DNA from 2 places in the Caballeronia sp. J97 genome. Region 1 is predicted to be linked to the other one. Evidence: riboswitches for the same ligand, from Rfam matches in the RefSeq annotation. Region 1 holds a riboswitch; the other holds the start of a gene.
The links. Region 1 has a riboswitch for glycine ahead of U4Y90_RS23495 (D-amino acid dehydrogenase). Riboswitches for the same ligand answer to the same signal wherever they lie in the genome.
Positions count from the first base shown of each region.

Region 2: it holds a riboswitch for glycine, as region 1 does, so the genes downstream of both, gcvT (glycine cleavage system aminomethyltransferase GcvT) here and U4Y90_RS23495 (D-amino acid dehydrogenase) in region 1, are expected to answer to the same signal.

Region 1 covers NZ_CAJMZL010000020.1:94,606-101,753, reverse strand. The annotation lists gene U4Y90_RS23515 (aspartate aminotransferase family protein) at 1-762, shown strand, start outside; gene U4Y90_RS23510 (GlxA family transcriptional regulator) at 785-1,750, opposite strand; gene U4Y90_RS23505 (hypothetical protein) at 1,859-2,152, shown strand; gene U4Y90_RS23500 (VOC family protein) at 2,193-2,666, opposite strand; gene U4Y90_RS23495 (D-amino acid dehydrogenase) at 2,778-4,055, opposite strand; glycine riboswitch at 4,121-4,223, opposite strand; glycine riboswitch at 4,227-4,314, opposite strand; gene U4Y90_RS23490 (cation:proton antiporter) at 4,432-5,685, shown strand; gene U4Y90_RS23485 (helix-turn-helix transcriptional regulator) at 5,753-6,571, shown strand; gene U4Y90_RS23480 (MFS transporter) at 6,715-7,148, shown strand, end outside.
Region 2 covers NZ_CAJMZL010000013.1:174,540-181,687, forward strand. The annotation lists gene U4Y90_RS18635 (oxidoreductase) at 91-1,137, shown strand; glycine riboswitch at 1,220-1,323, shown strand; glycine riboswitch at 1,335-1,464, shown strand; gene gcvT (glycine cleavage system aminomethyltransferase GcvT) at 1,582-2,703, shown strand; gene gcvH (glycine cleavage system protein GcvH) at 2,765-3,145, shown strand; gene gcvP (aminomethyl-transferring glycine dehydrogenase) at 3,201-6,131, shown strand; gene U4Y90_RS18655 (alginate lyase family protein) at 6,314-7,148, shown strand, end outside.

The DNA of each region.
Region 1 (7,148 bases):
GGCCGATACGACTGGCTCGCGGAACTGGATTACGCGTTCGATCTCGTCGATCGCCAGTCGAGCGGCAATCTCGCGGCCTTCATCGCGGAGCCGATTCTGAGTTCGGGCGGCATCATCGAATTGCCGGAAGGCTACATGGCGGCGTTGAAGCGCAAGTGCGAGGAGCGCGGCATGTTGCTGATTCTCGACGAAGCGCAAACGGGCATCGGCCGCACGGGCACGATGTTCGCGTGCCAGCGCGACGGCGTCACGCCCGACATTCTCACGCTATCGAAGACGCTCGGCGCGGGCTTGCCGCTCGCGGCCATCGTGACTTCGGCGCAGATCGAAGAGAAAGCGCACGAACTCGGCTACCTGTTCTACACGACGCACGTGTCCGATCCGCTGCCCGCCGCAGTCGGCCTGCGCGTGCTGGAGGTCGTCGAACGCGATGGCCTCGTCGCGCGAGCGAACGAGATGGGCGCGCGGCTCAGGCGCGGCCTGCTCGATCTGATGGAGCGCTTCGACTGCATCGGCGATGTGCGCGGACGCGGCTTGCTGCTCGGCGTCGAGATCGTCAAGGATCGCCGCACGAAGGAACCCGCCGACGGCCTAGGCGCGAAGATCACGCGCGAGTGCATGAATCTGGGCCTCAGCATGAATATCGTGCAGTTGCCCGGCATGGGCGGCGTGTTCCGCATCGCGCCACCGCTGACGGTGAGCGAGCAAGAGATCGATCTCGGTCTCGATCTGCTCGGCAAGGCAATCGAACGCTCGCTATAGGCGGTCGAACGAAGCGGGATCGTCAGCGCAACTCGGCGCGCAGATCGCGCACGCCGCGTCCGAGGCGCTGGCGCAACAGCGTTCGCAAGGTAGCACCGTCCTCGTAGCCGACTTCCGCGGCGATCGCTTCGAGATCGAGGCCGCTGCCGTGCAGAAGGGACTGCGCGCGCTCGACACGCAAGTCCTGAAAGTACGCCAGCGGCGATTTGCCGAGCACTTCGCGGCATCGGCGTTGCAGCGAGCGCGTGCTCGTCGCGAGCGCGCTTGCCGCTGTCTGCAGCGAAAACCCTTCCTTCAGATGATCCCGCGACCAGCGTTCGAAACGCTGGATCAACGGATCGGCCTGCGCGAGATGATTGGGGATGATGTACGGCGCCTGCAGCGTGCGGATATCGGCGAGCAGATAACGCGACACGAGCGCGGCCAGCTCGGGGCTCGTCTTGCGAATCAGCCACAGCGCGAGATCGAGATGGCCCATCGCGGCGCCGGCCGTCACGCCGATGTCGGTCGGCACGAGCATGCGCGATTCGTCGAGCATCACATGCGGATAGCGTTGCCTGAAGAGCGGCGCGAGCGACCAGGTCGACGTCGCCGGCCGATGATCCAGCAGCCCGGCTTCCGCCAGCAGAAACGTCCCGATGCACGAGGCGGCGACCAGCACGCCCTCGTCGCGCCATCGCCGCAACTGCGCGATCGCGTCTTTCACGTCCGCCCGTTCGAGCGCGGGCAGCAGCCGGTCCGGCGTGGTCGTGCCCAATGCCGGAACGATCACCCAGTCCGGCTTCAGGTCGGGCGTGATGGGCTGCACCGGAATCGCGAAGCCCTGACCCGAGCGCACGCGCTTGCGCACGGCGACGGTCGACACGTCGAAACGCGGCGCTCCGCCCATCGCGCGCGCCGAAAGATTGTTTGCGGCCGCGAGCGTATCGAGCGTCACGGCAAGGCCGGTATCGAACAGACCATCGAGAGCGAGAACCGCGATGCGCATGGCGTGAATGACCCTAAAGTTGTCATTTACGACAATACAGCTTTTTGCTCCCGGCGACTACATTGATCTCCGTTGCGCTTCGCAATGAACCCGTTCAAGGAGATCGAGATGAAAGTCATCGCTATTGCTTCAGTCAACACGCCGCTCACGCCGGAACAACGTCAGCAGATCATGCCGCGAGAAGTGCCCGCCACGCTCGGGCTCTATCTCGAAGGCAAGATTGAACAGTTCTGGTATCGGCAGGACGCGCCGGGCGTGGTCTTTCTGATGAATGTCGAATCGCTCGACGAGGCCAGGACGGCCGTCGAGAGCCTGCCGCTCGCGGCGGGCGGCCACGCGAAATACGAGCTGATGCAGGTCGGTCCGCTTGCGCCGCTGGGCCTGCTCATCCAGGGCAGATAAACGATGCCCGAGCGTCGCCGTCCGCGCGACGCTCGTGTGCTCACTTGCCCGCCGCCGCGCTTTCGATTACGGCGATGTCGATTTTCTTCATCTTCATCATCGCGTCCATCGCGCGTCGGGCGGCTTCGCGATCGGCGCCGGAGAGGATGTCGAGCAGGCGCTTCGGCGTGATCTGCCATGAAAAACCCCAGCGGTCCTTGCACCAGCCGCACGGACCTTCCTCGCCGCCGTGGCCGACGATCGCGTTCCAGTAGCGATCCGTTTCTTCCGCGCTGCCGGTGTGGACCATGAAGCTCACCGCTTCGTTCGGCCTGAAGTTCGGCCCGCCGTTCAGGCCGAGAAAGCGCCGTCCGAGCACGGTGAATTCGACGGTCAATTCAGGTCCCTGCCCCACGCCCGGTTTGGCGGACACATGCCCCGTTCCGACGCGACTATCGGGGAACGTGGCGGCGTAGAACTCCGCCGCTTCACGCGCATTACCGTCGAACCACAGGCAATTGACGAGCTCGGCCATCGCACACTCCTGAGACAGTGAACAGTGACGCCGACGATATCACGCCCCTGCCGACGCGCTTGGGCGCATCGCGGCCGCGGCGCTCGCCCAAGCGCCACGGCCGGGCATCGCTCACAGAAGCGCTTCGCTGCGCTCCGTGTCGCCCCGTGCGCTTGCGTGCACGGGCTTGCGCGGCACGCCCTGCAACACCGCTTCGGCGACGAGCTCGGCCGTCGCCGCCGACAGCGTCCAGCCGAGATGCCCGTGCCCGGTGTTGTAGAACACGCCCGGACGTTTGCCCTGCCCGACCTTCGGCAGCATGCTGGGCAGCATCGGGCGCAGGCCGCTCCACGGAATCACGCGCGCGGTCGATACCTCGGGGAAATGTCGCCGCGTCCATTCGACCAGCGGCGCGATGCGGTCCGCGCGAATGTCGCGATTGAAGCCGTTCAGCTCCGCCGTGCCCGCCACGCGAAAACGGTCCGCGCCGAGGCGGCTCGTGACGATCTTCGCGCGGTCGTCGAGCAGGCTCACCCACGGCGCGTGATTGCGGCTGCGCGCATCATCGAGACACACGGTGATCGAATAGCCCTTCACCGGATAGACATTGAGATGGTCGCCCGCCATCGATGCGAACGCGCGGCTGCCGACGCCCGCGCAGATCACGATGCCGTCGAACTGAAGCGCCTGCGTTTCGCCCGCATGCTCGACGGTCAGCGACAAGCGCCCCGCGCGGTCATCGATCGCCTGCACCGACGTGTCGTAGCGAAACTCGACGCCATGCCGCACGCAGGCATCGGCGAGTCCGCGCGTGAACTTGTGGATGTCGCCGGTGGAATCCGACGGCGTGAAGAAGCCGCCATGGAACGCGCCGCGCAAGGTCGGCTCGATCGATGCGATCTCTTCGGGCGTTACCGCGTGACGATCGAGTCCGGCGTCGCGCAGGATTTCGTTCACCTTCGATGCCGCGTCGAACTCCTTGCGCGTGGCGTAGAAGTGAAGAATGCCGCGCCGCTCCAGATCGAACTCGATCTGCTCGTCCCGAGCGATGCGAAACAGATGCTCGCGCGCGGCGATCGCGAGGCGCACCGTCTCGACCGTATTCGCACGATAGTTCGGAATCTGACGCAGGAATTCGCCGATCCAGCTGTACTTGTGCCAGCCGGGCCGCGGGTTCATAAAAAGGGGCGCATCGCGCGTGAACATCCACTTCAGGCCCTTCAGCACGGTGGCGCGGCTGTTCCACACTTCGGCGTTGCTCGCCGACAGTTGCCCGCCGTTGGCGAAGGACGTTTCCATCGCGGCATAGCGATGACGTTCGAGAACGGTGACGCGAAAACCGCGCTGCGCGAGAGCGTAAGCGGTCGTGACGCCGGTAATCCCGGCGCCGATGATGGCGATTCGTGACATGACATGGTCCAGATTGATTGAGCATCGCCGGCCTTTTCCGCATACCGCGGCCGGCACCGATGCCCCATCTGTCCATGTACCTGAGAGTTTCGCCCGCGGGCTGCTCGACATGGGTCGATAGCCGGGGGCTCCCCTTCGGTGGGCGCGCGCAGCGCCGCTCTCCAGATGTTCCGGCGCGCACGGTCCTTTTGCCTGAGAGTTTCCGGGGCGGTTGCTCCGTCGGCGTCGTCGCGAGGACGAGCTCTTCCGTGGCGCGTTGTCGAACCCCTCGAAGATACCGGCAGGAAATGCGCGTGGCAAGTCCCTTCGACGTTGACAGACGTGCGCCCTCGCCGTCAGACTGCCGTCGTCCGTCAGACCTTACGCCCCGCAAACGATGCCGATTTCCCAGTTGTCCGTCTTCTTCTTCGCCCAGACCGCCGCGATCGTGCTCGCGAGCCAGTTCGTCGGCAGGCTCGCGCAACGCATGGGTCAGCCGCAAGTGGTCGGCGAGATGATCGCGGGCGTGCTGCTCGGTCCGTCGCTCTTCGGCCTTCTTCTGCCGCAATGGCAGCAGGCACTGTTTCCCAAGGCGACGATGGGCATGCTCTACGTCGCCGCGCAGCTCGGCGTCGGGCTCTACATGTTTCTGGTCGGCACGGAGTTTCGCGCGGAGCACTTCCGCGCACGCGCGAAAAGCGCGATGAGCGTGTCGCTCGCCGGCATCGTCGCGCCTTTCGCGCTCGCGTTCGCGCTGACGCCCTGGCTGCACACGATCCCCGGCCTCTTCGCGGAAAAAGTGCGGCTCTACGAGGCGTCGCTCTTTCTCGGCGCGGCCATCGCGATCACCGCGTTTCCGATGCTCGCGCGCATCATCCACGAACGCGGGCTGGCCGGCACGTCGCTCGGCACGCTCGCACTGACCGCCGGCGCATTCGACGACGCCGCCGCGTGGTGCATCCTCGCCATCGTGCTCGCGAGCTTCGGCGGCTCGTGGATGGGCGCGTATGCGGCGATCGGCGGCGGCGCGGCGTTCGCGCTCTTCATGATCTTCGCCGGCGGCAAGCTGCTGCGCCGGCTCGCGGTCGGATTGAGACCGGACGCGCCGCTGCCCGCGAGCGTGTTCGCCACGGTGTTGGCGCTGTTCTCGCTCTGCGCATTCGCGATGGACGCGATCGGCATTCATGCGGTGTTCGGCGGCTTTCTGCTCGGCGTCGTGCTGCCGCGCGGCCCGCTCACGGAAAAGCTGCGCGAGATGCTGCAGCCTTTCGTCGTCGTGTTTCTGCTGCCGATATTCTTCACCTACTCGGGCCTCAACACGCGGCTCGACATGCTGATGGACCCCGCCATCATGCTCGCGGCCGTCGTGATCCTGTTCGCGTCGTTCGGCGGCAAGGGCATCGCGTGCTGGGCGGCCGCGCGCGCGAACGGCGAGCCTTCCGGCGACGCAATGGCGATCGGCGCGCTGATGAACGCGCGCGGCCTGATGGAACTGATCATCATCAACATCGGCCTCGCGGCGGGCGTGATCCTGCCCGGACTGTTCTCGATCCTCGTGCTGATGGCCGTGCTCAGCACGCTGATGGCAACGCCACTCTTCAACTGGATCGTGCGCCGCAATGCGGCGCTGCGCGCGGCCATCGCGCGCTAGCGGGCGGGAACGGGTGAAAACGAGGGCTTAGAATAGCGGCATCGACACGCTCTTCGTTCCGCCCATCATGCGCTCCTGGCGACTCGACCGCCTCTCCTCACAAGGGCAACTGGATCTCAGCCGCGCAACCGGGCTCGTGTCGTCGATCGGCAGCGAAGATTCCAACGCGCTCGCCGCCGAAGTGCTGAGGCTGCTCGGCGATGTCGCCGCGATCTCGCAATGCACGATCTTCGCGTACGAGTTCGGCAACCGGCCACGCACGGTGTCGGTCGCGGATCATCGCGGCGGGCGGTTTCTGCGCGATGTCGCCGATACCTACGCGCGCCATTTCTATGCGCTCGACGGCAATCAAAAGATCGTTTCGTCGGCGCGCAACGACAAGCCCGGCTCCATGCTCGTGCTGCATCGGCAGACCAGCGAGGACATCGCCAACGAGGCGTATCGCGCGGCGTGCTATCACCAGCCGAACGTATCGGATCGCGTGTCGCTGCTCGTGCAGCCGAGCGCCGACCTCTGGCTCTCGGTGAATCTCTATCGCGACACGCGCTTCGGCAACTACCATCCGCGCGAGATCGCGATGATCGAAGCGATGGCGCCGCTCATCGCGCATGCGGCGAAGCATCACTACGCGATCTGCGGGCAGCGCGACATGCCGATCTCGCATCTGATGCTCGCGCGCGTGCGCGGGCTGTGTCCCGAACTGTCGAAGCGCGAGCTCGACGTGCTGACCGGCGTGCTCGAAGGACGCACCGCGCAGGAAATCGGCGACGCAATGGGCATCAAGGCGACGAGCGTCGTCACCTATCAAAAGCGCGCGTATCGCAGGCTCGGCATTTCGAGCCAGCGGCAACTCTTCGCGCTGTGCATCGGGCCGGGTAAGGTCTGACGAAACATCGCGCGCATCCGTGTTTTCCCCGAGCCGCCGGCACGCTCGCGCTGTACCCAAATTGAGGACAGACGGCCGCATCGCGCGCTCCATACTCCGAGCCAACAGATGTCCGACACAGCGACACGACCGGAGACGACGACATGGAAACCACACGCGCACGCGGTGCGCTCGGCGCAACCCCCGTAACTCACACGCACGAACAACCCGTCATCGCGAAGGTCTCGCGGCATCTGCTGTGGTTTCTCTTCGTGCTGTTCTTCTTTTCGTTTCTGGACCGCATCAACATCGGCTTCGCGGGACTGACGATGATGAAGGACCTCGGCCTCACGAGCACGCAATTCGGGCTCGCGACGACGCTCTTCTATGTCGCGTACATCGCGTGCGGCATTCCGAGCAATATCGTGCTCGCGCGCATCGGCGCACGCCGCTGGATCGGCACGATCATGATCGCGTGGGGCCTCGCTTCCACGGCCACGATGTTCGCGACGAGCCCCACGTCGCTCTATGTGTTGCGCGTGCTCGTCGGCGTGACCGAAGCGGGCTTTCTGCCGGGCATCCTGCTCTATCTCACGTA
Region 2 (7,148 bases), on a different contig from region 1:
AGCGCGATGTTAACACGATCGTCGCGGCGCGGTTCCGGCCCTCGTTCGTGCCACAATATCCGATCGATTTCCCAACAGGACGATGCCCGCATGGAAACAGCACTGAAAGTCGGCGTAATGGGCTACGGACTCGCGGGCGCGACGTTTCACGCGCCCGTCATCGAGCACTGCGGCCGCGCCGAAGTGACCGCGATCGCGACGAGCCAGGCCGAGCGCGCGCAGGCCGATTATCCGAACGCACGGATCGTCGCGGATCTCGACGCCTTGCTCGCCGTCGACGAGCTCGAATGCGTCGTCGTCGCGACGCCGAACGACACGCACTTCGATCTCGCGCATCGGGCGTTGTCAGCGGGCAAGCACGTGGTCGTCGACAAGCCGGTTACGCTGTCCGCGCGCGATGCCCGCACGCTCGCCGATCTCGCCGCGCAACGCGGGCTAGTGTTCGCGCCGTTCCACAACCGCCGCTGGGACGGCGATTTCATGACGGTGCGCGCGCTCATCGAAAGCGGGCGGCTCGGGCGCGTCACGCATTACGAATCGCATTTCGACCGGTTCCGTCCCAAAGTGCCGCAACGCTGGCGCGAGGAAGCGGAGCGCGGCGGCGGCCTGCTTTTCGATTTGGGGCCGCATCTGATCGATCAGGCGCTGACGCTTTTCGGCGCGCCGCAGACGGTGACGGCGTTCGTGAAAGCGCATCGCGATCACGCGCACGCGCCGGATTACGTGCATCTCGTGCTCGGCTACGACGACAAGGAAGTGATCCTGCATGCGAGCGCGCTTGCGGCGCTGGAGCCGCCGCGTTTCGCGATCCACGGCACGCGGGGCAGTTATGTGAAGTACGGGCTCGATACGCAGGAAGATCAGTTGCGTTCCGGCATGCGGCCGGGCAATCCGGAATTCGCGAAGAATCCGCCGGGCGTGCTGCGCGAAGTCGATGGCGACCTCGATCTGCGTCACGAATTCGCCACGAAGGACGGCGCGTATGTCGAGTTTTACCGGGCGCTGGCGGCATCCATTCTGGATGGCAAGCCGTTTCCGGTGTCCCCGCAGGACGCGGTCGATACGATGACGGTCATCGAACTGGCGATAGAGAGCGAGAAGGAAGGGCGGCGGGTGGCGTTCCGGCGCATCGGCTGAACACGGTTCAGCGTTCTCGTGCGCTGTCCATCAGCCGTACCCGAATCCGTTTGACAACCCCAATTCGGTCGCGTAAATTCTGCCGCACGCGTCGGGAGAGCGCGTGGCCGCTGTTGTCTTCAGCATGGCCGCGCCGCCGAAGGGGCATACCCGCAAACTCTCAGGCAAAAGGACCGACGGCGTCGAGGAAAGCAATTTCCTCGCACTCTGGAGAGCGGCAGCGGCTTCATCGATGAAGCCAGTTGCCCACCGAAGGGGCGCGCGATGAACCGTCAGTCACGCTGAGGTTCGCGCAATCTCTCAGGTACCGAGGACAGAGGGGTCACGCATCGCAACCGCTACGCGGCATGGGCCTTGCGCGCTGCTTCCGGCAGCACGAAAGGCGCATTCGGCAGGCGAATTGTGCGCTGCGTGGCCTTTTTTGTTCTGCGAACCGAGGCCCCGATGACTTCTCTTCAACACACGCCCTTGCACGCTGCTCACCTCGCGCTCAATGCGCGCATGGTCGATTTCGGCGGCTGGGACATGCCCGTCAACTACGGTTCGCAGATCGACGAACACCGCGCGGTGCGCACCGACGCCGGCATGTTCGACGTGTCGCACATGCGCGTCGTCGATTTCGAGGGCGAAGCTGTCCGCGAATTCTTCAAGTACGCGATCGCCAACAACGTCGACAAGCTCACGACGCCCGGCAAGGCGCTCTACTCGTGCCTGCTCAACGGCGACGGCGGCGTGATCGACGATCTGATCGTCTACTACTTCTCCGAAACGAGCTTTCGCGTTGTCGTGAACGCGGGCACGGCCGAAAAGGACATCGCCTGGTTCGGGCAGTTGAATGCCGAAGGCGAATTCAATCTCGCCATTACGCCGCGCCGCGATCTCGCGATCATCGCCGTGCAGGGCCCGAACGCGCGCGAAAAGACCTGGCAAGTGCTGCCCGACACGCGCGCGCAGACTCAGGACATCAAACCCTTCAACGCAGTCGTTTTCCCGTCCACACACTATGGCGAGCTGATGCTCGCGCGCACCGGCTACACCGGCGAGGACGGCTTCGAGATCGTCGTCCCGGCGACGCACGTCGAAGCGCTGTGGAACGCATTGCGCGACGCGGGCGTGAAGCCTGCCGGACTCGGCGCGCGCGACACGCTGCGGCTGGAGGCCGGCATGAACCTCTACGGTCAGGACATGGACGAAACGGTCTCGCCGCTCGACGCCGGCCTCGCGTGGACCGTCGATCTGAAGGCGGAACGCGATTTCGTCGGCCGCAGCGCGCTGGAGGCGCACGGCTCGAAGGCGAACTTCGTCGGGCTCGTGCTCATCAAGGAAAACGGCAAGGCGGGCGGCGTGCTGCGCGCGCATCAGAAGGTCGTCACGGAACACGGCGACGGCGAGATCACGAGCGGCACGTTTTCTCCGTCGATGCAGGAATCGATCGCGTTCGCGCGCGTGCCGACGGCCGTTGCCGTCGGGGACACGGTGCAGGTCGTCATCCGCGACAAGCAACTTCCGGCGCGCGTGGTAAAACTTCCGTTCGTGCGCAACGGCAAGGTTTTAGTGGCTTTGTGAAGCCGTCGCGCCCGTTCCCTCCGATCAAGAACCTCACGAAAGAACCACGAAGGAGCATCCAATGAGCATCCCGGCCGATCTGAAATACACCGAATCGCACGAATGGGTCCGCACCGAATCCGATGGCACGCTGACCGTCGGCATCACCGATCACGCGCAGGAAGCGCTCGGCGACATCGTCTTCGTCGAACTGCCCGCGGCGGGCAAGACCGTCGCGGCGGGCGACGCGATCGCGGTGATCGAATCGGTGAAGGCCGCATCCGATATCTACGCGCCGGTCTCGGGCGAGATCGTCGCGGCGAACGACGCGCTGACGTCGTCGCCCGATCAGGTCAACGGCGCGCCGTACGAAAGCTGGCTCTTCAAGATCAAGCCGGCGGGCGACGCCGGTCTCGACAAGCTGCTCGACGCCGAAGGCTACGGCAAGTCGATCGGCGAATAACCTATCTCAATGACGATGGCGGCTCCTTCAAGCGAGCCGCATCGCAGGAATTCACATGAAGCTCGAACACCCGGATCGCCTGATGAACCGCACCTCCCTGTCACTCGCCGCGCTCGAATGCCACGACGCATTCGCCGAGCGGCACATCGGCCCCGATGAGGCGGACCAGCGCGCGATGCTCGACGCGCTCGGTTTCGCGTCGCGCGCGGCTTTCATCGACGCGGTGATTCCTGAATCGATCCGCCGCAAGGAAACGCTGCCGCTCGGCGCGTTCACGCAGCCGAAGAGCGAGGCGGAAGCGCTCGCGTCGCTGCGCAAGCTGGCGGACGAGAACCTGGTGTTTCGAACCTATATCGGCCAGGGTTACTACGGCACGCACACGCCGGCGGTGATCCTGCGCAACGTGCTCGAAAATCCGGCGTGGTACACGGCTTACACGCCGTATCAGCCGGAGATTTCGCAAGGGCGTCTCGAAGCGCTGCTCAATTTCCAGCAGATGGTGATGGACCTGACGGGCCTCGCGATGGCGAACGCGTCGCTGCTCGACGAAGCCACCGCCGCCGCCGAAGCGATGACGCTCCTGCAACGCGTCGGCAAGCCGAAGTCGAACGTCTTCTATGTCGCCGATGACGTGCTGCCGCAAACCATCGAAGTCGTGCAGACGCGCGCGAAGCCGGCGGGCATCGAGGTGAAGGTCGGTCCTGCCGCCGATGCCGCGAATGCAAACGCGTTCGGCGTGCTGCTGCAATATCCGGGCGCGAACGGCGATGTGCGCGACTATCGCGCGCTGGCCGAGGCGATCCATGCGGCGGGCGGCCACGTCGTCGCGGCGGCGGATCTGCTCGCGCTGACGCTCATCACGCCGCCGGGCGAGTGGGGCGCGGACGTCGCGATCGGCAATACGCAGCGGTTCGGCGTGCCGATCGGCTTCGGCGGTCCGCACGCGGCCTACATGGCCGTGCGCGATGAATTCAAGCGCCAGATGCCGGGCCGTCTCGTCGGCGTGACCGTCGACGCGCAAGGCCATTCCGCGCTGCGTCTCGCGCTGCAAACGCGCGAACAGCACATCCGTCGCGAGAAGGCGACGTCGAATGTCTGCACGGCGCAGGCGTTGCTCGCCATCATGGCGAGCATGTACGCGGTGTATCACGGCCCGCGCGGCCTGAAGACGATCGCGCTGCGTGTGAACCGCGTGGCGTCGGTGTTCGCGGCGGGCCTGAAGAAGCTCGGCTATGCGATCGCCAACGACAGCTTCTTCGACACCGTCACCGTCGACAGCGGCGCGAGCACGACCGCGCTGCATCAGGCCGCTTACGCCGCGCATATCAATCTGCGCCACGTGAGCGCGAGCCAGGTGGGCGTGTCGCTCGATGAAACCACCACGCGCGACGACTTGCTCAAGCTCTTCGCGCTGTTCGCCGAAGTGGCGGGCAAGACCGAAACGTTCGATATCGACGCGCTCGATCAGGCCGCCCCCGATTCGCTTCCGGCGGAACTGCACCGGACGAGCGATTACCTGACGCATCCGGTTTTCAATCGCCACCACTCGGAACACGAAATGCTGCGCTACCTGCGCAGCCTCGCCGACAAGGACCTCGCGCTCGACCGCACGATGATCCCGCTCGGCTCGTGCACGATGAAGCTCAACGCGACATCCGAAATGCTGCCGGTCACGTGGCCCGAGTTCGCGCAGATTCATCCGTTCGCGCCCGCCGAGCAGACGGTCGGCTATCGCACGATGATCGATCAGCTCGAACAGATGCTCGTCGCCTGCACGGGCTATGCGGCCGTGTCGCTGCAGCCGAATGCCGGCTCGCAGGGCGAGTACGCGGGCCTGCTGATCATTCACGCGTATCACGAGTCGCGCGGCGAAGGGCATCGCAACGTGTGTCTGATTCCGGCATCCGCGCACGGCACGAATCCGGCGTCAGCACAGATGGCGGGCATGCAGGTCGTCGTCGTCGCGTGCGATGCGAACGGCAACGTCGATATCGAAGATCTGAAGGCGAAAGCCGGCAAGCACTCGGCGAATCTCGCGGCGATCATGATCACGTACCCGTCGACGCACGGCGTGTTCGAGCGCAACGTCCGCGAAATCTGCGACATCGTGCATTCGCACGGCGGTCAGGTGTATGTCGACGGCGCGAACATGAACGCGATGGTCGGTCTCTGCGCGCCCGGCCAGTTCGGCGGCGACGTGTCGCATCTGAATCTGCACAAGACCTTCTGCATTCCGCACGGCGGCGGCGGGCCGGGCGTCGGCCCGGTCGCGGTCGGCGCGCATCTGGCGAAGTTCCTGCCGAATCAGGCGTCGACCGGTTACAAGCGCGACGAAGCGGGCATCGGCGCGGTGTCGTCGGCGCCGTACGGCTCGGCCGCGATCCTGCCGATCTCGTGGATGTACATCGCGATGATGGGCGCGCAAGGTCTCACGGCCGCCACCGAAAGCGCGATTCTCGCGGCGAACTATGTCGCGAAGCGCCTCGCGCCGCACTTTCCGGTGCTGTACAGCGGCGCGGGCGGCCTCGTCGCGCATGAATGCATTCTCGACGTCCGTCCGATCAAGGAATCGAGCGGCATCTCGGTGGAAGACGTCGCGAAGCGCCTGATCGACTACGGCTTCCACGCGCCGACGATGAGCTTCCCGGTTCCCGGCACGCTGATGGTCGAGCCGACGGAATCGGAATCGAAGGAGGAACTCGACCGCTTCATCGACGCGATGATCGCGATCCGCGAGGAAATCCGCGCAGTGGAAGAAGGCCGCGCGGACCGCGAGGACAACGTGCTGAAGCACGCGCCGCATACGGCGGCTGTCGTCGCATCGGACGACTGGGCGCACGCGTACACGCGCGAAGCGGCGGCATATCCGGTGAAGTCGCTGGTGGCGCGCAAGTACTGGTCGCCGGTGGGCCGCGCGGACAACGCTTACGGCGATCGCAACCTGATGTGCTCGTGCGTGCCGGTGTCGGAATACGCGGACGAGTAAGACGCCGAGCAGGAACCTGAGAGAGGGCCGCCCGAAAACGTAAAGCTTCGTCGGGCGGTTTTGCGGCACGTTCCAGAACAGCTAACATCTCACCCCGGACCAAAAAGCCAAAACAGGGAGTTCACATGGCGCTCAAGGTGCGAGAGGTGAAAGGGACGTACCGCGCGTGCGTGGCGCTGGCGATGCTCGGGGCGATGTCGATCGCTGCATCGCCCGCGCAGGCCGCGATGAATTTCTGCGCCGCGCCCGCGATGCAGACGAGCGAGCGCACCAACGCCGATCCCGGCGTGAAGGCGCTCGTGAAGATGGTGCAATCGCACGTGAACGATCAGCCGAAGCCGCGCGCGAGGCTGCACACCGAAGGCACGCTGCCGCACGAAGGCATCTACGACGAGAGCGTCGAAGCGGAGAAGGACCTCGGCCTGATGCGCGACGCCGCGCTCGCATGGCGCGCGACCGGCGACGAGCGCTATCTGCGCCTCGTCGACCGTTTCCTGTTCGCGTGGACGACGACCTATCAGCCGAGCTTCAATCCGATCGACGAAACGAATTTCGAGTCGCTGATCCTCGCGTACGACCTCACGGCGAGCGCCTTGCCGGTCAAGACGCGCAATGCGGCGAACGCGTTCATCACGAAGATGGTGAGCGGTTATATCGCCGATATGGACAAGCAGCCGCGCCCGCTCACGGGCAACTACCGGAACAACTGGCAGAGCCATCGCGTGAAGCTGGTGGCGATGGGCGCGTTCACGATCGATGACCGCAAGCTCGTCAACGCGGCGCAGCGGTTGTTCGTCGAGCATATCGGCGACAACATCGCGCCGGACGGATCGACGGTCGACTTCGCCGAACGCGACGCGCTGCGCTACGTCACCTACGATCTTCAACCGCTCGTGACGGCGGCGCTCGCCGCGCGGCGGCACAACCGCAACTGGCTGCCCGAGCGCGCGCAGTCGGGCGCGACGCTCGCCGAAGCGCTCAACTGGCTCACGCCGTATGCGCTCGGCACGAAGACGC